Regions from separate parts of the Mesorhizobium sp. B2-5-13 genome, predicted to be linked through region 4. Evidence: predicted binding sites of a transcription regulator. Region 4 holds the regulator's gene; each other region holds the start of a gene.
What was found. The regulator PhoB, encoded in region 4, activates phosphate uptake and scavenging genes when phosphate is short. The targets are predictions, from matches to a motif close to TGTCATNNANCTGTCAT.
Positions count from the first base shown of each region.

Region 1: the regulator PhoB is predicted to act here: its motif matches at 2,611-2,627, upstream of FJ434_RS19400 (PhoX family phosphatase).
Region 2: the regulator PhoB is predicted to act here: its motif matches at 4,021-4,037, upstream of FJ434_RS12800 (esterase-like activity of phytase family protein).
Region 3: the regulator PhoB is predicted to act here: its motif matches at 1,516-1,532, upstream of phnC (phosphonate ABC transporter ATP-binding protein).

Region 1 covers NZ_VFUI01000011.1:135,859-141,772, reverse strand. Annotated here, with positions in the region: gene FJ434_RS19410 (NAD(P)/FAD-dependent oxidoreductase) at 1-196, shown strand, start outside; gene FJ434_RS19405 (hypothetical protein) at 188-412, opposite strand; gene FJ434_RS19400 (PhoX family phosphatase) at 545-2,548, opposite strand; gene FJ434_RS19395 (hypothetical protein) at 2,827-3,318, shown strand; gene FJ434_RS19390 (response regulator transcription factor) at 3,538-4,200, opposite strand; gene FJ434_RS19385 (sensor histidine kinase) at 4,197-5,588, opposite strand; gene FJ434_RS19380 (hypothetical protein) at 5,757-5,914, shown strand, end outside.
Region 2 covers NZ_VFUI01000006.1:132,208-138,121, forward strand. Annotated here, with positions in the region: gene FJ434_RS12780 (UvrD-helicase domain-containing protein) at 1-1,702, shown strand, start outside; gene FJ434_RS12785 (hypothetical protein) at 1,734-2,048, opposite strand; gene FJ434_RS12790 (trimethylamine methyltransferase family protein) at 2,173-3,726, opposite strand; partial or broken gene FJ434_RS12795 (glycine cleavage T C-terminal barrel domain-containing protein) at 3,740-3,919, opposite strand; gene FJ434_RS12800 (esterase-like activity of phytase family protein) at 4,151-5,620, shown strand; partial or broken gene FJ434_RS12805 (L,D-transpeptidase) at 5,677-5,914, opposite strand, start outside.
Region 3 covers NZ_VFUI01000003.1:424,775-430,688, reverse strand. Annotated here, with positions in the region: gene phnD (phosphonate ABC transporter substrate-binding protein) at 1-469, opposite strand, end outside; gene phnC (phosphonate ABC transporter ATP-binding protein) at 580-1,437, opposite strand; gene FJ434_RS08210 (DUF1868 domain-containing protein) at 1,568-2,278, opposite strand; gene FJ434_RS08205 (DapH/DapD/GlmU-related protein) at 2,428-3,045, opposite strand; gene phnL (phosphonate C-P lyase system protein PhnL) at 3,042-3,749, opposite strand; gene phnK (phosphonate C-P lyase system protein PhnK) at 3,799-4,575, opposite strand; gene FJ434_RS08190 (alpha-D-ribose 1-methylphosphonate 5-phosphate C-P-lyase PhnJ) at 4,572-5,483, opposite strand; gene FJ434_RS08185 (carbon-phosphorus lyase complex subunit PhnI) at 5,480-5,914, opposite strand, start outside.
Region 4 covers NZ_VFUI01000007.1:55,806-61,719, reverse strand. Annotated here, with positions in the region: gene FJ434_RS14035 (ROK family protein) at 1-1,049, shown strand, start outside; gene phoB (phosphate regulon transcriptional regulator PhoB) at 1,052-1,741, opposite strand; gene phoU (phosphate signaling complex protein PhoU) at 1,761-2,468, opposite strand; gene pstB (phosphate ABC transporter ATP-binding protein PstB) at 2,494-3,297, opposite strand; gene pstA (phosphate ABC transporter permease PstA) at 3,294-4,145, opposite strand; gene pstC (phosphate ABC transporter permease subunit PstC) at 4,149-5,132, opposite strand; gene pstS (phosphate ABC transporter substrate-binding protein PstS) at 5,199-5,914, opposite strand, start outside.

The sequences.
Region 1 (5,914 bases), on a different contig from region 4:
GGTCGGCGATCTCGGCGTGCTCGATGAAAAGGGCGTTCCGCTCTTCAACGGCGGCCAGGCCGACCCGAAATGGCCCGGCCTGTGGTTCACCGGCATGCGGCCGAGCATCCGCGGCTGCTTCGCCAATGCCGCCATATTGGCCAGGGCGATAGCCGGGCGGATCGCCGGTCCCGGTCAGCCGGGCACCTCACGCTGATTTCGGCTCCAGCCGCCGGAAACCGACAGCCTCGGTCAGCATCTCCTCGTCGACCATGCCGGCATTGTAGAGGGCGAGCAAGGTGAGAGCCAATTCACGCGCCTTGGCGGATTCGGGATGCGCTTCGCGTCGGCGGCAGGCCTCATCGAAGACACGTTGCAAGGTGGCCACTTCGTCAGGTTTGAGCAGGCCACGGTCGTAGATCGACTTGGGCATGGCGGTGATCTCCTGGTCGCGATCTAGGGCGCCACGTGTAAATTGCCAATCTTTCCCGAGGCTTGAATACAATGCCACACAAAAAGAGGGACTTCGGATGCCCGGAGCCTCTCTCGTTTGTCTCGCCCGACGTCAGATGGCGATCTTGCCGCCGCCCTGTTTGGTGATCGCCACGACCGCCGGCCGCACCGGCATGTCCGGCTTGAAATCGGGCCAGCGGGTCGACGGGTCCTCGTAGTAGGAGGGCCGGCCGAACGCATCCCAGTCCTCGCCGCCGTCACCCGGATGCTGGACGGCGACGAAAGCGGTCTGGTCGTCCGGCGCGAACAGCGGGCCGCACATTTCGGCGCCGATCGGCACCCGGAAGAACAGTTTCGAGGTCGCCCGCGCCGATCCTTCCGTGTCCACCGCCCACAGGCCGTCGGTGCGGCCGGTGGCCTTCGGGCCCTGGCCGTCGGTGGCGACCCACAGGCGCCCGGCCGAATCGATCGCGCAATTGTCGGGCATGCCGAACCAGCCATGGGCCGTCGTCGCGGTGGAGAAGGTGGCGCCGACATCGGCCACCGCCGGATCGCCGCATTTCAGCAGCACTTCCCACTTGCCCTTCGTGGCGGCGAAATCGCCGCCGTCCTCGACGATCTCGATGATGTGGCCGAAGGCATTCCCGGCGCGCGGGTTGGCGGCGTCGACCTGATCGGCCTTGCGCTTGGAATTGTTGGTCAGCATGACATAGACCTTGCCGTTGCCGGCATTGGGCTGGATGTCTTCCGGCCGGTCCATTTTGGTGGCGCCAAGCAGGTCGGCGGCGCGGCGCGTCTCGATCAGCACGTCAGCCTGGCCGGCAAAACCGTTTTCCGCCGTCAGCGGACCCTGCCCGAACACGATCGGCATCCATTCGACCGAGCCGTCCTCGGCGAATTTGGCGACATGCAGCGTGCCGTCGTCGAGCAGGTCCTTGTTGGCCGCGCGGTCGCCGGCGTTGAACGTGCCCTTGGTGACGAACTTGTAGACATAGTCGAAGCGCTCGTCGTCGCCGAGATAGAAGACGACGCGGCCGTCCTTGGCGACGATCGATTCTGCACCCTCATGCTTGAAACGGCCCATGGCAGTACGCTTGCGCGGTACCGAATTCGGGTCGTTGACATCGACCTCGACGATCCAGCCGAAGCGGTTGGGCTCGTTCGGCTCCTTGGCGAGGTTGAAGCGGTCATAATGCGCGCCCCATTCATAGGCGCCTTCCGGTATGCCGAGGCGCTTGTAGTTGGCGGCTTCCTTGTGGCCCTCCGGCAGCTCGCCGGAGAAATAGCCGTGGATGTTCTCCTCGGCCATAACATAGGTGCCCCAGGGCGTGACGCCGCCGGCGCAGTTGTTGATCGTGCCGAAGACTTTCGTTCCGGACGGATCGGCATTGGTCTTGACGCGGTCATGGCCGGCGACCGGGCCGGACAGCGCCATCTCGGTGTTGGAGGTGATGCGGCGGTTGAGCTTGCCGTCACGCACCACCTGCCATTTGCCGCCGTCCTTGCGGATCTCGACGATGGTGCCGCCATGGGCGGCCATCTCGACATCGACCTGCTCCTTCGAGAGCGGCGCCACCTCGGCCGACTTCTTGCCGTCCTTCTCGACGATCTTGACGATGCCCGGGAACATCAGATGCGGGTTGGTGTATTCGTGGTTCACGACCAGCAGGCCGTGTTCCGCCGAGCCGTCGATCGCGACATAGCCGACATAGTCGTTGTTATAGCCGAACTGCCTGGCCTGGGCTTGCGCCGACTGCCTGGTCGGGTCGAATTCCGGCGAATCGGCAAACAGCGGATCGCCCCAGCGCAACAACACGTCGGCGTCGTAGCCCGGCGCGACATGGTGCTTGTCGTCGATACCGGCCTCCAGCTCGTCGAATGTGAAGGCCGAGCCTTCCGCGGCGCGAGCATCGTCGGCGGCGATCATCGCCAGCGGGCTGACGGTGGCGGCGATCGCCGAGACGGCAAGCGAGCCCTTGAGGAAGCCACGGCGCGAGAACCGCGCGGCGATAATCTCGCCCATCGTGCGGTTTTCGCTGGGATTGTTGGCTGGGCCTTCGTTTTCCTCGAGCAGGCTGGTGCGGAATCGGGCATCAGTGGAGCGATGTTCGGTCATGGGAGCCTCTGGCTGGATTTGGCTGGATTTTGTTGCCTGTTCGACCGCCTTACAGTCGACCGATCACATTTTCGTGACATCGTATGCGCGCTGCCGCTCCCTCACGATACCGGTTTTCACGCCGGGGCCTTGGGACTTTAGTCCAATCTTGCGCCTGCAAAGGTCCTGGGGGACAAACGCAACGGTCGGAGGCTGCTTTCGGTCACCACGTCTTTCGGCGATGTTGGTTGCACTGCAACGTTGGGGTGAGCGCGCCGGCTCAATCGACGGAGATCAGTATGCACGGATCGATTATGGCCCGTTGTTGTCGCCTGGCTCTGAGATCGGCGGCGCTTCTGGCGCTGACCGTCGCTCCCTATGGAATTGCCTTCCATGGATTCGTGCCTGGAATCGATGCCGCGACCGCACATGCCAAGGGTGGCGGAGACGGTGGCAATGGTGGCGGCAACGGCGGCAACGGCGGCAATGGTGGCAACGGTGGTGGCAGCGGGAATAGTGGGAATAGCGGGAACAGTAACGGGAATAGCGGCGGCGGGAACAACGGAAATGGCAAGGGCCAGCGCGACAAGAGCAGCGACAAGAGCAGCCATGTCAACGCCACCACCGGCGACGAGGTCGACGTGGACGGCAACAAGATTACAGTTCAGCACCCGGACGGTATGACGGAAAACATCGAGAACGGCCGTTTCAGGATGAAGGATGCGCTCGGCCGCACCATCATCGACCGCCCGGCCACACCGGCCGATGTCAGCCGTCTCAAGGCGCTGTGAATTTCGGCCCTGTGAATTCGGCCTTATGAATTTCGGCCTTGTGAAGCTGGTCAACAGGCAACGACCAGTTTCACACGTCACCTCCGCCGGGCCCCGGCGGAGGTGACCTCCTTTGCGTGGCGTTCCAAATGCCCCGAGGGCTTATTCCAGGAAAAAACGGTTTTCCCGCGAAAAGCGCAGCGCTTTCTCCTGGCGGAATTACGCAGACGCCGAACCGCTCTATGAGCGGTCCGTCTCGCGGTCGCGAAACTCGCGCATCATGAGGGCTGCTTCCGTGCGGTTTCGCACGCTGAGTTTCGACAGCACCCCCGTCATGTGGTGCTTCACGGTCTTCTCCTGCAGTTCCAGGCGCAAGGCAACTTCCTTGTTGCTCAGTCCCTCCGCCACCAGCCGCAGGATTTCGGTCTGCCGGCCGGTGAGTTGCCGCAGCCGGTCCGCCACGCCGTTGGCAGGCTGCAGGGACTGCACATCGGAAAGCAGCCGGGCCGACAACATCGGCGAAAGATAGCTTTCGCCGGCCGCCACGTTGCGCAGGATATCGGCAAGCGAGCGCGACCCAACGCCTTTGAGGACATAGCCGCGCACGCCAGCATTCAGGGCCTTGGTGACATCGCCATTGGCCTCTGAAACGGTCAATAGGACGATCTTCTGGGCGGGATGGTCGGCAAGGATGCTTGCAACCGCGGCCAGGCCGCCGCCCGGCATCGAAATATCGAGCAGCAATATGTCGGGCTGCATGGTCGAGACGATGCGTTCCGCGTCCTGCGCGGTCGCACCTTCTCCGGCTATCTCGAAGCCTCCGATCTCCGACAGGCTGCGGGTCACGCCTTCGCGGAACAGCGGATGGTCGTCGACAATGGCGATGCGAATGGCGTCCATTATGCTTGCTCCTCGACTGAAAGACGGATCACCAGCTTTGTGCCTTTCGGCCCGGTCAGGGTTTCGAACTGTCCGCCGATGCTTTCAACGCGCTCCCTGAGGCCGGCCAGCCCCAACCCCTCGGCCCGCGCCGGATCGAAGCCCGGCCCGCCATCCGACACCTCAACGAAAAGCCTGCCGTTTTTCATTCCTGCATGCACCGCCTGATCCTTGCCTCGCCCGTGGCGGTAGGCATTGTTCAGCCCCTCCTGCACGAAGCGATAGATGCTGATCTTCTCAGAAGCGCCGGGTTCGGGCAAATGTCCGGGCAGGGTGAGCCTCACCGACGTGCCCGTCCGGTGCTCATGTTCCTCGACGGCCAGCCGCAACACGTCCGCGGCCGCCGCCGTTTCTATCTGCGGCAGCACCAGGCCTGTGCAGATGCCGCGTATTTCGCGCATCGCGTCCTCCAGCGTCTTGCGGATCATGGCGACCTCGGTCGAGCGGCCTTCGCTGCCATGGCCGTCGCCGGTGAACACCGGACTGTCCATGCGCAGCGCCGCCAGGGCCACGAGCTGGGCCGGGCCGTCATGCAGGTCGGCGCCGATCCGGCGCAGGTATCTTTCGTTGAGTGCGGTGGCGCGGCGGGACGCCCGCTGCACGCGTTGCCGCAAGGCGCTGTTCTGCGTCACCAGCCCTTGCAGCTCCGACACCTGGCGGCGCAGCGCCCCGCGCTGGTCGTCGATGGTGCGGCTGGCGCGCAGGACGATGCTCGACAGAAGCAGGAATGCCGTCAAGGTGGTGCCGGCCACCACCAGCCAGCTCGACAGCAGGGCGGAAGCCAGGGTGGCTTTGAAATCGCTGGCGATCTCGTAGAATTCGGTGACGGCGACCACGTCGCCGGACCAGGGTTCGCGCACGGGATTGTAGATCTCGAGCAACGGCACGCCCGCGGCCCGCTCCTTCTCTTCGTTCTCGTCGAACGTATCGAACTGGGCAACGACACTGCCCTGGAAGGCGGAACGCAGATTTTTGTTCAGGTCGAAGCGGCGGCCGATCAAATCCGCGTCCTTCGCGTAGAGCACCGTGCCGTCGCGACGCCAGAGCCTGAACGATGCCAGGCGTTTGCCGAGAGCGCCCTGGCCGAGCGTCTCGTCGAGCGCCTGTTTGACAGATGCGCTAAGCTCCTCGCTCTTGCGCAGGTCGGGCAGTAGCGGCGCAATCACGCTGTCGACATAAAGGGCCGTCGTGGCAGCCGAATTGCGAGTGATGCCGTCCCGGATCTGCGTCGTCACCCAGGTCCCTACGACCAGCATGACGACCAGAAGCCCAAAGCCGCCGGCAACGACGAATTGCAGGGCAAGGGAAAGCTCGCTCCAGCGCCGCGCTAAGTTCTGAAGAATACGAATCATGGTCCCCTGACCGCCCTTCTATCGACATGCCGGGCGATTCCAGCACATTGAGCTTCAGTCTCGCCGTTGCCAAGACCTTCGTTGGAGACGACGTCGCTTGACGTCCCGACGCGCTTCGGAAACATGGTCCGCGACATCAGGCGAAAGCCGCTTCGAGGGGGACGGACGTTGAGTTTTTCGGGACTGCTGCAGCTTGGCCTTTCGACGGTGATCTTCCTGCTGGCGGCGACCGCCGCCAAGCAATGGGGCCTGGCACCGAGCCTGGGCAAGATCCTGCTGACGCTCGCGCTCTATTCGCTGGGCAATCTGATCATGCTGCGGCTGAT
Region 2 (5,914 bases), on a different contig from region 4:
CTGCTGTGTCGGCGATGACGACCAGTCGATCTATGGCTGGCGCGGTGCCGAGGTCGACAACATCCTGCGCTTCGACAAGGATTTTCCGGGCGCCACCATCATCCGGCTGGAGCGCAATTACCGCTCGACCGCGCACATACTGGGCGCCGCCTCCCATCTCATCGCCTACAATGAGGGCCGTTTCGGCAAGACGCTGTTCACCGATCGCAACGATCCCGAGGACGGCAAGGTCAACGTCCACGCCGCCTGGGATTCGGAGGAGGAAGCCCGCGCCATCGGCGAGACCATCGAGGCCTACCAGCGCCAGAAGCATGATTTGAACGACATGGCGATCCTTGTCCGCGCGTCCTTCCAGATGCGCGCCTTCGAGGACCGCTTCATCACGCTCGGCCTTAACTACCGCGTCATCGGCGGTCCGCGTTTTTACGAGCGCATGGAAATCCGCGACGCGCTGGCCTTCTTCCGGGTCGTCGCCAACAGCACCGACGACCTCGCCTTCGAGCGCATCGTCAATGTGCCCAAGCGCGGCTTGGGCGAAGCGACCATCCGCCAGATCCACGACACGGCCCGCGGCTTGCGCATCCCGATGCTGGAGGCGGCGGGAACGCTCGCCGAAAGCGACGAGCTGAAGCCGAAACCGCGCGCCGCGCTGCGCGAGGTCGCGGCCAATTTCGAACGCTGGCAAAAGGCGCTGGAAACCACGCCGCACACCGAACTCGCCGAGACCATTCTCGAGGAGAGCGGCTACACCGACATGTGGAAGAACGACCGCTCGGCCGAAGCCCCCGGGCGGCTCGAGAACCTCAAGGAACTGATCCGTTCCATGGAGGAGTATGAATCGCTGCGCTCCTTCCTCGAACATGTCGCGCTGGTGATGGATGCCGAGCAGAATGCAGGGCTCGATGCCGTTTCCATCATGACGCTGCACTCGGCCAAGGGCCTCGAATTCGAGACCGTCTTCCTGCCCGGCTGGGAGGAAGGCCTCTTTCCCCACCAGCGCGCGCTGGACGAAGGCGGCCGCTCAGGCCTGGAGGAAGAGCGGCGGCTCGCCTATGTCGGCCTGACGCGGGCCAAGAAGAACCTGCATATCTGGTTCGTCTCCAACCGCCTCATCCACGGGCTCTGGCAATCGACCATCCCGTCACGCTTCCTCGAGGAATTGCCGGAAGCCCATGTCGAGGTCGCGGAAGCCGGCAATTCCTACGGCGGCTACGGCAATCCCTATGGCGGCGGCTCGTTCGCGTCCGGCCGTGGCGGCGGCCAAGGGGCAGGAAGACAGAACCCGTATGGCGCCTCGCGCTTCGACAATATTGGCGGCAATTCGGGCGGCGGGGAAAAGTCCGGCGCCTTCTCCAACACCTATTCGACGCCTGGCTGGCAGCGCGCACAGGCCAACCGCACCGAAGCGACCGACCGCAACTGGGGCACGCGTTCGGGCCATCAGGTCGAACGCATCGGCTATGGCGAAACAGACTCCGGCTACGGCGCCGGCCGCACCAGCGTCAAGGGCCGCACCATCGACGGCGAACTGGTCGCCAAATCCGTCTCCGACACGCCGTCCGCCTTCAGCGTCGGCGACCGCGTCTTCCACCAGAAATTCGGCAACGGCAATATTTCAGCCATCGAGGGCAACAAGCTGACCATCGACTTCGACAAGGCCGGCCAGAAACGCGTGCTGGACGGGTTTGTCCTGCCGGTGTGAGGCTGCCAGCCTCGAAGACTGACGTCCCGCCTCAATCCACCTTCTTCTCGCCCCGCTCCCCGGCCTTCACGATATCCCCCGTCGTAAACAGGATTTCCTTCAATTCCACGCGCCAATCCGTCTTCTGGCGCAGCAGGAATTCGAGGTCCATGCCGAAATGCTTGAACTCCTCGCTCTGCGCGTTCTTCATGATCGCCTTGGCCTGTGGGTTCTTCTCGACCGACATGCGCTGTTCGTACCAGCTGATCGCTTCCGCCTCCTCGATCAGCGAGGTGATCATGCGGGCAAAGGTCCGCACTTCCTGCGACAGTTCTTCCGGCGGTTCGTGATACTGGTCGAAACCCATGTCGTCCTCCCCTCAACGGCTCGCGGATGGAGCCAGGCGTTGGCCCGCACCCATGAATGCGTGGGACGCGCCGCGGGTTCCGGGACCACGGCCACAATTCGGGATGATGGATCCGCGAACTATCTCACGACACTGGCGCCGCGCCGCCCTCTTCCGTCCGCCGCGCGATGAACGCGTCCAGCACGCCTGACGTTGCGGCGGCCGCGGCCGGCGGCTCGAAATCGGCAAGGATGCGCTTCCAGATGCCGGTGGCGCGTTCGGTCGCGGTCTTCGAGCCGCTTTGCGTCCAGTTGCCGAAATTCGACCAGTCGGCCACCAGCGGCTCGTAGAAGGCGGTGCGGTAGCGTGCCATGGTGTGGCTGGCCGAGAAGAAATGGCCGCCCGGCTGCACTTCGGCGATGGCCTCGAAGCCGATTGCGTCGTCGTCGCCGGGCGTCGCGGTACAAAGTTCCGCGACCGTCTGCAGCGCTTCGATGTCGGTGACCAGCTTTTCCAGGGAAACACTCAAGCCCCCTTCCAGCCAGCCGGCCGCATGGATGCAGACGGTGGCGCCCGAAAGCACCGAGCCCCACAGCGCGAACTGTGTCTCGTGCGCGGCCTGCGCGTCCGAAATGTTGGCAGCGCTGCCGCCGCCCGAGCGCCAGGGCAGACCGGTGAAGCGCGCCAATTGGCCTGCACCCAGTGTGGCCTTGACGTGCTCCGGCGTGCCGAAGGCCGGTGCGCCCGATTTCATGTCGACATTGGAGGAGAAGGAACCGTAGACCACCGGCGCGCCCGGCCGCACGATCTGCGCCAGCGTCAGCCCGGCCAGCGCTTCGGCATGCTGCAGCGTCAAGGCGCCGGCCACCGTAATCGGCGCCATCGCACCGGCCAGGCAGAACGGCGTGATGATCAGGACCTGGCCCGCCTTGGCGAAGTCGATGATACCTTGCGCCATGGGAACATCGAGCTGGCGCGGCGAGTTGGTGTTGATGACGGTGTAGCAATGCGCGCCCGAGCGGAACTCGTCCTCGGACAGCCCGCGGGCCAGCCTGATCATCTCGAAACTGTCATCGACCTGCGGCGTGCCGCGCGCGAACACGAATGGGAACTTGTCGGACAGTGTCAGCTGCGCCCGATTGACGGCATAATGGCGAAAATGATTGTCGATATCCTGCGGTTCGATGCACGGTCCCAGCATGTGCAAGACATCGAAATGCTGCACCAGCTTGATGAGCTCCTCGAAGGCGACCAGCGTTCCGGGGCGCCGGCCGCGGTCGAGATCGGTGATGTTGGGCGCGCCGGAGCCCGCCAGGAACGTCATCGAGCCCAGTTCGAGCGACAGATCACGAGCACGCGCGCCTGCATTGGCGTGGATCGATCGCGGCGCCGAGGCTAGGGCTGCCACCACCATGTCGCGGCCGATGCGCACCATGTCGGTGTCGGGATCGACCAGGGCGCCGGCGCGGGCGAGCACTTCGCGCGCCTCAGGCAGCAGCACCTTGATGCCCAATTCTTCCAGCACGCGCAGCGCCGTGTCGTGGATCGACGCCACCTGGTCGTCGGAAAAGATCGGCTGCGGCAGGAATGGATTCTTCAGCGAGCGGTAATTGGGCTTGCGGCTTGATTCGCTGCCGGCCTCGCCCATGCGTCCGCGCCGGCGTTCGCGCCTCGTATCCCGTGCAGCGTCATCGACCATCAGAAACTCCTCCTCATTGCCGCATCGCCTTGCCCTGGGGATCGTGGGGCGAGGCCGCGATGACCCGCGCCGTCCGTTTGACGCCGACAATGTGCACGCAAAGCTGCGTCCCCTCCCCGGCGAAATCGTCGTCCACCAACGCCAGCGCGACGCTCTTGATCGTGTAGCCAAATCCGCCCGAGGTGACGAAGCCGCGCGGCGGCCTCAAGGCTTCCCTTCCGGTCAGTTCGAAGCCGGCACCCTATATGTACTAGACATAAATGTCCAATACGCTGGCGGACCGGCATCGCGCACTGTCACGCAAGCATCATGTTCACGCCTTAGATCGCTTTTGGGGAGGCTCGCGCGGCATCGTCGATGCGGCACCTCTTTCCGTTTTTGTCCTTCGGCCGCTCCGGCATGCTCGTCACAAAGAGGATTGTCCATGAAACACCCGCACCGAACCGCCTCGCTCGGCGTCGCGCTGGCCTTGTTCACCGCCCTGACACCGGCGCTTGCCGACGGCGTGGCCTACATCAACAAGGGCCTGGTCGGCGTCGGCCGCATGCCGGCTGCTCAGCGCGACAAGTTCGGCGAGACCTTCGGCTCGGGCTCCGGCATGGCAATCGACACTACAGGCTGGACGCAAGATGCCGGCACCTACAAGGGATCGCTCTGGCTCCTGCCCGACCGTGGCTACAATGTCGCTGGCACCACCGACTACCGGCCGCGCCTCAACACCATCGGCATCGAGTTCACGCCTGTCGCACCGGGTGCGGCTCCCGCCGCCGGCCAGGAGCAGACGGGCGTCAAGGCGACGCTTGCCGACACCATGCTTCTCACCGACGACAAGGGCGCCGATGCCACCGGCCTCGATCCGCTGTCGGATGTACGCCCTGCCGCCGGCGACATGCCGATGTTGCCCGTCGCCACCAACGGCAAGCTCGCTCTCGACAATGAGGCCATCGTGCGGCTGCCCGACGGTTCGATGTTCATCTCCGACGAGTACGGCCCCAACATCTACAGGTTCTCCGCGCAAGGCCGCCTGATGTCGGCGACCCAGCCGCCGGCAGCCCTCGTGCCGATGCGCAAGGGAACGCCGAACTTCTCCTCCGACAATCCCGGTCCGGGTGCCGCCGACCCTGATCCGAAGGATCCCGAAACCGGGCGCCAGAACAACCAGGGCCTCGAAGGCATGGCGATGACGCCGGACGGCAAGTTCCTGATCGCCGTGCTGCAGTCGGCGCCGAGGCAGGACGGCGGCGATTCACCCTCGACGCGCCAGAACACCCGGGCGTTGGTTTACGATGCCTCCGACCTCGCCCATCTGAAGCTCGCGCATGAATACGTCGTGCCGCTGCCGATGTTCAAGGATGCCAAAGGCAAGACCAAGGTCGCCGCGCAGAGCGAGATCGTGGCGCTTTCGGACACATCCTTCCTGATGCTGGCGCGCGACAGCGGCAACGGCCAGGGCCTGAAGAAGGGTGACGCGTCGCTCTACCGTCAGATCAACATCGTCGACGTGTCCGGCGCGACCGACATCGCGGGCAGCGCCTTCGACGTGGCCGACAAGCCGGTAGCGCCCAAGGGCGTGCTCGATCCCTCGGTGACGCCGGCCAAGCTGACGCCGTTCATCGATATCAATGACGCCGCCCAGCTTGGCCGCTTCGGCCTGCACAATGGTGGGGCGAAGGACCACAACGAGCTTTCGGAGAAATGGGAAGCGATGTCGGTCGCCAGCGTCCTCGATCCGAAGCTGCCCGACGACTATTTCCTGTTCGTCGGCAACGACAACGACTTCCTCGCCCAGGACGGCTTCCAGGTCGGCGCGCCCTACAAGGCCGATGACGGCGCCGATGTCGACACCATGTTCCTGGTCTATCAGGTCACGCTGCCGGGTCTCGGCAAGAAGTAACGATCACCGCACAAGCGGGCGCGCCTGGCGCGTCCGCCTGTGCAGGTCGTGAAGGCTTACTTCAAGAACTCGGCGTCCTTCGGCACGCCCGCATCGATTGGCTCGGCCGTCCTGCTTGACACGGCCATGATCTTGCCGCCGGCAGACAGGTTGGGCCGCACGAAGACCTGGGCGGGGCCGTTGACGCGGCTGTAGAGGTCGATGATGTCCCGATTCATGAAGCGCACGCAGCCGGTACATCGTGTCCTTGCCGTCGCGGAAAAGATAGAGCGCGCGGGCGCCCAGCGGGCTCTG
Region 3 (5,914 bases), on a different contig from region 4:
GGGTCAGCGGGATCAGGTAGCCGGAGGTCGAATCCGGATCGGCATAGCCGAGCTTCTTGCCCTTGGCCGACTTGATGTCGGTGATCCCCGACGTCTTCAGCGCCAGCCCGATCGAATAGTAGCCAGTGGAGCCGTCGGTCTGCTTGGTGGTGAGGATCGGGGTAACCGCCTTCGGATCCTTCAGATAGACGCTGGCGTAGCCGGAAGCGCCGAGTTCGGCGAAGTCGAGCGTGCCGCCGAGCAGGCCTTGGATAACGCCGTCATAGTCGGCGGCGGGGAACAGCGAAACCTTCTCGAAGCCGAACTCGGCCTTCAGGTGGTCGGCCAGGCACTGGTAGTTACGCAGCCGGTCGGTTTCGTTTTCGCCGCCGAGAATGCCGACGCGAAATTCCTTCATATCGGCGGCGTGGGCCATGCTGGTGGCCATGGCGAGCACCGAAACGGCACCGAAAACCATCTTCCTGAACATTTGCTATCTCTCCTGTAGGTTCCGGCCCCGCGCCGGCAGCGTTCTTGATCTTGACAAGTGCCCTTGACGCGGGCGGACGATCCAGGCTGCTCGCTATGCCCGTAATGGGCTCAGTATCCCGGGAATGCGGGTTCGAGCGGTCGGGCGGATGCGGCGATCTTCTGCTTGAAGGCAACGCTGGTGGAGGTGATGACCTCCGATATCTCACCGCCATTGCTGTCGGCGCCATAGACTAGACGCACCGCTTCGCGGTTGAGCTCTTCGGGCGGCCCGTCGAAGACGACCTTGCCGGCGGCCATGCCGATGATGCGGTTGCAATAGGTGCGGGCGGTATCGAGCGTGTGCAGGTTGGTGACGACGGTGATGCCTTCGCGCAGATTGATGTCCTGCAGCGAATCCATCACCACCTTGGCGTTGAGCGGATCGAGCGAGGCGATCGGCTCGTCGGCGAGGATCACCCTGGGCTGCTGCATCATTGCGCGGGCAATCGCGACGCGCTGCTGCTGACCGCCCGACAGGGTGCCGGCGGGTTGAAGTGCCGTACGGGCGATGTCGAGCCGCTCGAGCGCGGCGACCGCCTCCGCGCACTCGGCGCGCGAAAACATGCCCAGAAGATTGGACAAGGTCGAACGGTGGTTCAATTTGCCAAGCAGCACGTTGGTGAGCACATCGAGGCGCGGCACCAGGTTGAACTGCTGGAAGATCATGGCGCAGTCGCGCTGCCAACGCCGCAACGGCGACCCGCGAAGGCGGGAGACCTCGGCGCCATCAAAAAAAATCGACCCTTGGCTGGGGTCGACAAGACGGTTGATCATGCGAAGAAGCGTCGACTTGCCTGCACCCGAACGACCGATGACGCCGACCATCTGCCCCTGCGGGATCGAGATGTTGACGTCGCTGACGGCGGTGTTCTTGCCAAATCGTCGGCTGACACCGCGAATTTCGAGCGTGGCAGAGCTTGCTGACATGGGCTGGTTCCAGTCCGGTCCATATTGATCGTCAGGCACTCGCCTAACGCAGCCACATGAACCTGCCGTGTCGCCAGCATGTCAGTTTTGTTACGCTCCACAGATACGACGGCCGGCGTCCTGCCGGCGATCAGCCGAGCACCAGCAATTCCTCGAAATGCTCCATGTCGCGGAATGCGCAGAAGGCTGGAGCCTTGATCTCGATCACCGGGGCCTGCCGCGCGAAAAGCGCCAGGCATTCGTCGAACAGCGTCTGCCATGCGGCGGCCCTGTCGTCGGCAAGACGCTGGATCTGATAAGCGAAGGTGATGTGAAAGACGTAATTGTCGTGATCGGAGTGCCGGTAGCCGAATGGCACGGCCAGCGCATCGCGCCATTCACGCATGATGCGCACATCCTCGTCGGTCGCGCCGGCAACGGTGAGGCCAGTAGGCACGATCTCGACGACCTTGATGTTGAATGGACCGGCACCCTGGAAACCCTTCAGGCGCTCCAGATAGAGGCGGGTCATGGCGTCGATGCCGGTGTCGAGCGGCACGTCCCGTGGCCAGTAAGGCAAGCGGCGGCGATATTCGATGATGCCCTGGAACAGCGTCATGTGCAGGCTGGAGACAGGCGTGAAGGCAAGGCGGTCGGCGTCTGGCATTGCCATCATCCGATCGCGCACAGCGAGCACCACGGCTTCGGATGGCGAGCCGCTGACCAGATGGCTGACGACGGTGTTGCCGGGCTCGAGGAGAAAGTTGCCTGACGCGTCGTAGCGCGTGCCGAGATGCGCCGGCGGCGTCGGATTGGAGCCGGCAAAGAATCCGGCGAGCGAGGGTCTGACGGTGTCGAGCATGGCGATCTCCTTGGAACACCCGCGTCCTGCCCCGGTGATGTGTCAAGGATATGAAACAGAGTCGTTCATGACGTCGGTGTGAGGGCTATGTCTCCTTGCCTGCAACAATTGCGAACGGAAAACCGGTTCCCACTTTTTCTGGAACTGCTCTATCCCCCGTATTTCTCCAGGAATGTCTCGGCCGACAGCTCGCGGAAGTCGTCGAGCGACGCACGCAGCCTGGCATGGTCCCAGTCCCACCAGGCAAGCGCCTGGTAGCGCTCGGCGGTGCGGCGGTCGAAGCGCTCGCGGATCGGTTTGGCCGGCACGCCGGCGACGATGGTGTAGGGCGCGACGTCCTTCGAGACGACCGCGCCAGCGCCGACCGCAGCACCATCGCCAACGGTGACGCCGGGCAGGACGGTCGAGCCGTGGCCGAGCCAGGTGTCGTGGCCGATGGTGACGCGTTTGGCGCGGCGCTGAGCGAAGAATTCGCTCTCGTGCTCGGCGTCGTCCCAATAGTCGGAGGCACGGTAGGTGAAATGGTGCAGCGTCGGCCGCCATGTCGGGTGATTGGTGGCGTTGAGGCGCACGCTGGCCGCGATGTTGGCGAACTTGCCGATCGTCGCGCACCAGACGGCGCAGTCCTGCATCATGTAGGAATAGTCGCCGAGTTCGCTTTCCGAGACCCGGCTGCGGTCGGCGATCTCGGTCCAGCGGCCGAGCGTCGAGTTGTGCACCTCCGCTGTCGGGTGGACCAGCGGCGTTTCCGACAATTTCCTGGTCATGCGGCGAGTTTTCCCGGAGCGAAGGCGGTGACGTCGATGATGCGGTCGGCCACCGCCTCGCGCACTTCGTGGTCATGGAAGATACCGAGCAAGGCAACGCCTGCCGTCTTCTTGGCGGCGATGAGTTCGATCACCACGTCGCGATTGGTCGCGTCGAGCGATGCGGTCGGCTCGTCGAGCAGCAGGATCGGATGTTCGGTGATGAAACCGCGCGCGATGTTAACGCGCTGCTGCTCGCCGCCCGAGAAGGTTGCCGGCGGCAGCATCCAGAGTTTTTCCGGCAGGTTGAGCTGGGCCAGCAAGGAGCGTGCCTTGGCCCGGGCTGCCTCGCGCTCCTCGCCGCGTTCAACCAGTGGTTCGGCGACGACATCGAGAGCCGAGACGCGCGGCACGGTGCGCAGGAATTGGCTGACATAGCCGATCGTTTGCCGGCGCACGGCAAGCACGGTGCGTGGGCTGGCATGGGCGAGATCGATCAACCCATCCTCGTGCGTGACGATGATCTGGCCTTCGTCGACGGCGTAGTTGCCGTAGAGCATCTTCAGGATCGAGCTTTTGCCGGCACCGGACGGACCGCCGAGCACGGTGCATTCTCCGGCCTTGATCGAGAACGAAACACCCGCGACGACGGGCAATTTGATGCCGTCGCGCAGATGCATGGTGAAGCTTTTGGCGACATCGGAGACAACGAGAGGCGTCGGCATCAGAAGGTTCTCCAATCGTCAATCGTCGGCGGGCGTACACGCGCCATCATCACACCTGCAAAATCGAGGAAACGAGCAATTGCGTGTACGGCGCGCGCGGGTCGTCGAGGACGCGGTCGGTGAGGCCGCTTTCGACGACGCGGCCGTCCTTCATCACCATCATGCGCTGCGACAGGAGTCGCGCCACGGCGAGGTCGTGGGTAACGACGATCGCGGCAAGGCCAAGGTCGGTGACCAGGCCGCGCAACAGGTCGAGCAGGCGCGCCTGCACGGAAACGTCAAGGCCGCCGGTCGGCTCATCCATGAACACCAGCCGTGGCCCGGTGACGAGATTGCGGGCGATTTGCAGGCGCTGGCGCATGCCGCCGGAAAAGGCGCGGGGTTCGTCGTCGATACGGTCTTCCTCGATCTCGACGCGCGACAGCCAGTCGACCGCGGTAGCGCGAATCTTGCCGTAGTGACGGTCGCCGACCGCCATCAGACGCTCGCCGACATTGGCGCCGGCCGAGACCGTCATGCGCAGGCCATCTGCCGGGTTCTGGTGGACAAAGCCCCAGTCGGTGCGCATCAGGAAGCGGCGCTCGGCCTCGCTCATGCGGTAGAGCTCGCGAAACTGGCCGTCGCGCATGCGGTAGCTGGCGGTGCCGGAGGAGGGCAGCAGCCGCGTCGACAGGCAGTTGAGCAGCGTCGTCTTGCCGGAGCCGGACTCGCCGACGACAGCCAGGACTTCGCCCGGCCACAGGTCGAAAGTGACGTTGTCGCAGCCGACCCGCGAGCCGTAGAACTTGGAGAGCGCCGAGACGCGCAGCAGCGGTTCGTCGGTCATTGCGCCGGCTCCAAATTTTCTGGGGCAAGATGGGTTTCGGGAGCAAGGTGGCCGCGATGGCCCTCTTCACGCCGCTTCTCGCAGTAATCGGTGTCCGAGCAGACGAACATATGGCCGCCATGGTCGTCGAGGATGACCTCGTCGAGATAGACATTTTCGGCCGCGCACAGCGCGCAGGGCTGGTCGAAAGTCTGCACCTCGAACGGATGATCCTCGAAGTCGAGGCTCACCACATCGGTGAAGGGCGGCACGGCGTAGATGCGCTTTTCGCGGCCGGCGCCGAACAGCTGCAGGGCCGGCGAGCGATGCATCTTGGGATTGTCGAATTTCGGCGTCGGCGACGGGTCCATCACATAGCGGCCCTCGACCTTGACCGGATAGGCATAGGTTGTGGCGATGCGGCCGTGCTTGGCGATGTCCTCATAGAGCTTCACATGCATGAGGCCGTACTCCTCCAGCGCATGCATTTTCCGCGTTTCGGTCTCGCGCGGCTCGAGGAAGCGCAGCGGTTCGGGGATCGGCACCTGGTAGACCAGCACCTGGCCCGCGGTGAGCGGATGCTCGGGAATGCGGTGGCGGGTCTGGATGATGCTGGCGGTGGCGGTATCGGTGGTCACCGCGACATTGGCTACTTTCTTGAAGAAGGCGCGGATCGATACGGCATTGGTGGTGTCGTCCGCACCCTGGTCGATGACCTTCAGCACGTCGTCGGGGCCGATGATCGAGGCGGTAACCTGCACGCCGCCGGTGCCCCAGCCATAAGGCATCGGCATTTCGCGCGAGGCGAAGGGCACCTGGTAGCCGGGGATGGCGATGCCCTTGAGGATCGCGCGGCGTATCATCCGCTTGGTCTGCTCGTCGAGATAGGCGAAGTTGTAGGTGGCGATGTCGGTGGATTGCGCGGTCATTCCGCAGCCTCCTTCTTTTCTTCCGCCTTTGCTGGATTTTCGCGGGCCTCATATTCGGCGCGCATGCGGCGCACGAGGTCGAGCTCGGCCTGGAAGTCGACATAGTGCGGCAGCTTCAGGTGCTCGACGAAGCCGGTGGCCTGGACATTGTCCGAGTGCGAGATGACGAACTCCTCGTCCTGCGCGGCGGCAACGACGTCCTCACCGAGTTCGGAGGCGCGCAGCGCCCGGTCGCAGAGCGCCATGGCCATCGCCTTGCGCTCGCTCTGGCCGAAGACGAGACCGTAGCCACGGGTGAATTGCGGCGGCGCCTTGGCCGAGCCCTTGAACTGGTTGACCATCTGGCATTCGGTGACGCGCACCGTGCCGAGCGGCACCGCGAAGGGCAGTTCGGGAACGTCGAGCTCCAGCTCGACCTCGCCGATGCGGAT
Region 4 (5,914 bases):
CACTGAAACGCGGCCGGCCGCAGGTTGGCCTTGGCCTCAACCCCGAGGCCGCGGCTGTGATGACCGTGGTGCTGTCACTGAATTTCCTGTCCGTCGCCGTCATCGATTATTCCGGCCAGGTGATCGCCGAGGAACAGCGCCGGCTGGACACGCTGACCATGTCGCGCGAGGCGCTGATCGGCGAATGCACGGCAATAGTGCGGCGGCGCCTCGAGGACCCCGATCTCGACGTCCGCAGTATTGCCCGCATCGCGCTGGCGATCCAGGGCATCACCGACAGCGAGGCGCGTGCGATGCTGTGGTCGCCGATCACGCCGCAGACGGACATTCCCTTCGCCGACATACTTGAAGCCGAGTTCGGCATCCCCGCTACCATGGAGAACGACTGCAACATGATGGCGGTGGCGCTGCGCTGGCGCGACCCCGAACGCTACCGCGACGACTTCATCGCCATCCTGCTCTCGCACGGCATCGGCATGGGCCTGGTGCTGAAGGGCGAGCTGTTCACCGGCACGCATTCATCGGGAGGCGAGTTCGGCCACATGATCCATCGCCCGGGAGGCGCGCTCTGCCGCTGCGGACGGCGCGGCTGCGTCGAGGCCTATGCCGGCAACTACGCCATCTGGCGCAACGCCAGGCAGCTTGGCGAGGACGCCGAACCGGTCGCAGATGTCAGCGATGCGCAGATGCGGACACTCGCCGCGACGGCAAGGGAGAAAGACGGACCGGAGCGCGAAGCCTATCGCAAGGCCGGCGAGGCGCTGGGCTATGGGCTGGGCAGCCTGTTCGCGCTGATCGATCCCGCACCCGTCGCCATGGTCGGCGTCAGCGCCGCCGCCTTCGACCTGATCGAGCCGGCCTTGCGCGAGGCCATCGGCCAGACCGCCGGCGGCCAGCATTCGGAATCGATTTCCTTCGACACCGAGCCGAACGAGCTGCCGCTCATCCGCGAAGGTTGCGCTATGCGCGCATTGACCTTCGTGGACCAGGAGATTTTCGCGCCGGGCGTGCTGGCGAGGCCCGGCGTTCCGGGCAAGAATGTAGCCTGATTTCAGTCTTCGCGGATCGCGTAGCCGGCGCCGCGAATGGTGCGGATCACGTCCGGCATACGGCCGTTGTTGACCGCCTTGCGCAGCCGGCCGACATGCACGTCCACGGTGCGTTCATCGATATAGATCGTCTCGCCCCAGACATTGTCGAGCAGCTGGCTGCGCGAGAACACGCGGCCGGGATGACGCATCATGAATTCGAGCAGGCGGAACTCGGTCGGTCCGAGCCGGATCTCGCTCTTCTTGCGATAGACCCGGTGCGATTCCCGGTCGAGCACGATGTCGCCGACCTTGAGCACGCTGGACAGCACTTCCGGCTTGGCGCGGCGCAGCAGCGCCTTGACCCGGGCCATGAATTCCGGTGTCGAGAACGGCTTGACCAGATAGTCGTCGGCACCGGTCGAGAGGCCGCGCACGCGGTCGCTCTCCTCGCCGCGCGCCGTCAACATGATGATCGGCAGCCTCTCGGTCTCGGGCCGCATTCGCAGGCGCCGACAGAGTTCGATGCCGGAAACCGCCGGCACCATCCAGTCGAGCACCAGGAGGTCGGGCACGTTCTCCTGGAGGCGGATCTCGGCTTCGTCGCCGCGTGTCACCACCTCGACCTGGTAGCCTTCCGATTCCAGATTGTAGCGGAGAAGCACGCCGAGCGGCTCCTCGTCCTCCACCACCATGATGCGTGGCGCGATCATCGATTGATCATCCCTGCCGTCAAGCCGCCGGCACCGACATCGCCGTCTCGTCCTGCTTCGGACGGTTGGCGGGCAGTTGCGTGCCGGTCAGCACATAATATGCATTCTCGGCGATGTTGGTCACGTGGTCGCCGATGCGTTCGAGATTCTTGGCGCAGAACAAAAGATGCGTGCAAGCCGTGATGTTGCGGGGATCCTCCATCATGTAGGTCAGGAGTTCGCGGAACACCGAAGTGTATTTGATGTCGATGCGTTCGTCGTCATTCCTGAGCTTGGCGAGGGCGGCGGCATCGCCTGCCGCGTATTCCTCGACTACCCCCTGCACCTGGATCAGCACCAGCTGCGCCATGGAATCGATCGAGTGCGACAGATCGCGCGGGGTGGCGGTAAGGCCGACGGAGCCGACGCGCTTGGCAATGTTCTTGGCAAGGTCGCCGATGCGTTCGAGATCGCCCGCCATGCGGATGGAGCCGACGACATGACGCAGATCGTCGGCCATCGGCTGGCGCTTGGCGATCAGGGTGATGGCGCGATCGTCGAGTTCGCGCTGGCGCGCGTCCATGATGGCGTCGTCGGAGACGACGCGCTGTGCCAGCGCATTGTCGGAATTCAGCAGCGCCTTGGTGGCGCCGCCGACCATCGTGCCGGCAAGATCGCCCATGTCGCTGATCAGCTTGCTGATCTGTCCGAGATCCTCGTCGAAGGCTGCGACTGTGTGTTCGGCCATGATCCTGGTCCTCGTATGCGTGAGATCAGCCGAAGCGGCCGGTGATGTAGTCCTGCGTGCGCTTCTCGCGAGGCGACGTGAAGATCTTCTCGGTCTTGTCGAATTCGACCAGCTCGCCCAGATACATGAAAGCCGTCTGCTTCGAGACGCGCGCGGCCTGCTGCATGTTGTGGGTGACGATGACGATCGTGTAGTCGGCCTGCAACTCGTCGATCAGTTCCTCGATCTTGGCGGTCGACAATGGGTCGAGCGCCGAGGCCGGCTCGTCGAGCAGGATGACCTCCGGCTTCACCGCCACGGTGCGGGCGATGCAAAGCCGCTGCTGCTGGCCGCCCGACAGGCTGAGGCCGCTGGCATTGAGCTTGTCCTTGACCTCGTTCCACAGCGCGGCGCGCTTCAGCGCCTGCTCGACACGGCCGTCCATCTCGGCCTTGCCGATCTTCTCATAGAGCCTGACGCCGAAGGCGATGTTCTCATAGATCGACATCGGGAACGGCGTCGGCTTCTGGAACACCATGCCGATCTTGGTGCGCAACAGGTTGAGATCCTGCGAGCGGTCGAGAACGTTCTGGCCGTCGAGCAGCACCTGACCCTCGGCGGTCTGCTTGGGGTAGAGTTCGTAGATGCGGTTGAAGACGCGCAGCAGCGTCGACTTTCCGCAACCCGACGGTCCAATGAAGGCCGTCACGCTGCGCTCGGGCAGCGACAGCGTGATGTCTTTCAGCGCCTTCGACTGGCCGTAGTAGAAATTGAGGTTCTTGACCTCGATCTTCGCCTTGGCGGCCGCCTCGGTGGCAATCGTCATGTCTGGAGACAACATCTGGCTCATTTGTCCTCTCTGCGTCCGGTCAGGCTGCGCGCGAAGATGCTGAGCGCGAGAACCGTCAATGTGATTATGAGTGCGCCGGTCCAGGCCAGTTGCTGCCATTCCTCGTAGGGGCTGAGAGCGAACTGAAAAATGGTAACCGGCAGGCTGGCCATCGGCGCGTTGAGGTTGCTCGACCAGAACTGGTTGTTCAGCGCCGTGAAAAGAAGCGGCGCCGTCTCGCCGGAAATGCGGGCGATGGCCAGCAATATGCCGGTGACGATGCCGGACATCGCCGCGCGGTAGGCCACCGAACGGATCACCACCCAGCGTGGCGCGCCAATCGCCGTGCCGGCCTCGCGCAAGGCGTTCGGCACAAGGTTGAGCATGTCCTCGGTGGTGCGCACGACCACGGGGATGACCAGGATGGCCAGCGCGACGGCGCCGGCGATGGCCGAGAAATGCCCCATCGGCCGCACCATCAATTCGTAGACGAACAGACCAATGATGATCGATGGCGCCGACAGCAGGATGTCGTTGATAAAGCGTACCACGGTGGTGAGTTTCGAAAAGCGGCCGTATTCGGCCATGTAGGTGCCGGCCAGCACGCCGATCGGCGTGCCGACGACGATCCCGATGATGGTCATCACGATGCTGCCGTAGATGGCGTTGAGCAGGCCACCGGCATCACCGGGCGGCGGGGTCATTTCGGTGAACACCGAGAGCGAAACGCCCGACAGACCCTTATAGAGCAGCGCGCCGAGGATCAGCGCCAGCCAGGCAAGGCCGATGCCGGCGGCGATGACGCAGAGCGTCATCATCACGCCGTTCTTGCGCTTGCGGCTCTGGTGAAGCGATGCGGCTGTCGACATCGGTCAGACTCCGGTACGGGCATCGATGCGCATCAGCATGTACCGGGCGATGGCAAGGATGAGGAAGGTGATGACGAACAGGATCAGGCCGAGCGCCACCAGCGAGGAGGTGTAGAGATCGCCGACGGCTTCGGTGAATTCGTTGGCGATGGTTGCCGAGATCGTCGTTGCCGGCGCGAACAGCGAGGCGCTGATCCGGTGGGCGTTGCCGATGACGAAGGTGACCGCCATGGTTTCACCGAGCGCACGGCCGAGAGCAAGCATGACGCCGCCCATGATGCCGATGCGGGTGTAGGGGACGACGACCCGGCGTGTTACCTCCCAGGTCGTGCAGCCAATGCCGTAGGCGGACTCCTTCAGCACCGGCGGCACCGTGTCGAACACATCCTTGGTGATCGAGGTGATGAAAGGCAGGATCATGATGGCCAGGATCATCGCCGAGGTCAGCAGGCCAATGCCATAAGGGGGCCCGGCGAACAGGCTGTTAAGGCCGGGAATGCCATGGAACACGCTGATGATGAAAGGTTGCACTGTCGTCTGCAGGAACGGTGCCAGCACGAACAGGCCCCAGATGCCGTAGATGATCGAAGGAATGCCGGCCAGCAGTTCCACCGCCATGCCGATCGGGCGCCGAAGCGGACGCGGGCAAAGCTCGGTGAGAAAAATGGCGATGCCGATGCCGAGCGGCACGGCGATCAGGATAGCGATGGCCGAAGTGATGATGGTGCCATAGATCGGCGCCAGGGCGCCGAATTTCTCGGTGACGGGATTCCAGCTCTCGGTGGTCAGAAAGGAGAAGCCGAAGGTCGACAGTGCCTGCCAGGAACCGGCGAACAAGGAGATGGCAACACCGCCGAGCAGCACCAGCACGAGAATGGCGGCGGCGCGGGTCAGCCCATGGAAGATCGAATCGGTCAACGCGAACCGTCTGACGATGGCGTCGCGTGAACCTCGAATGGCTGGCAAGGCTTCCTGGGCAGCGCTCATGTCAAGCTCGGCTCTTTGTGTTGATTGAAAAGGAGCGCCGCGGGGCGGCGCTCCTCCAGAAAGATATTACTCGCCGGCGTAGACGGGCTTGCCGCCGGCCTTGATGTCGGCCTTCCACGAAGCCTTGATCAGGTCGACGACGCTGTCGGGGATCGACACGTAGTCGAGCGCCTTGGCGGTTTCCTTGCCGTCCTTGTAGGCCCAGGCAAAGAACTTCAGCGCTTCGCCGGTGGCAGCGGCATCGTCCGGAGCCTTGTGGATCAGCACCCAGGTCGAGGCGGCGATCGGCCAGGTGGCGTCGCCGGGCTCGTTGGTGATGATGACGTTGAAGTTCTTCGCGCCCTTGAAGTCGGCATTCGAAGCGGCGGCGCCGAAGGATTCGAGCGACGGCTCGACGACCTTGCCGGCTGCATTCACCATCTTGGAGTAGGACAGCTTGTTCTGCTTGGCATAGGCATATTCGACGTAGCCGATGCCGCCGTCGGTCTGCTTGACGGTGTTGGCAACGCCTTCGCTGCCCTTGGCGCCGACGCCGGTTGGCCATTCGACGGCCGTGTCCGAACCAACCTTGTCCTTCCAGTCGGGCGACAGTTTCACCAGGTAGTCGGTGAAGTTGAAGGTCGTGCCCGAACCGTCCGAGCGATGCACGACCGCGATCGCGGTCGACGGCAGGGTGAGCGAGGGGTTCAGCGCCTTGATCGCGGCGTCGTCCCAGGTGGTGATGGCGCCGAGATAGATCTGGGCCAGCGTCTTGCCGTCGAGGACGAGTTCGCCCGGCTTGA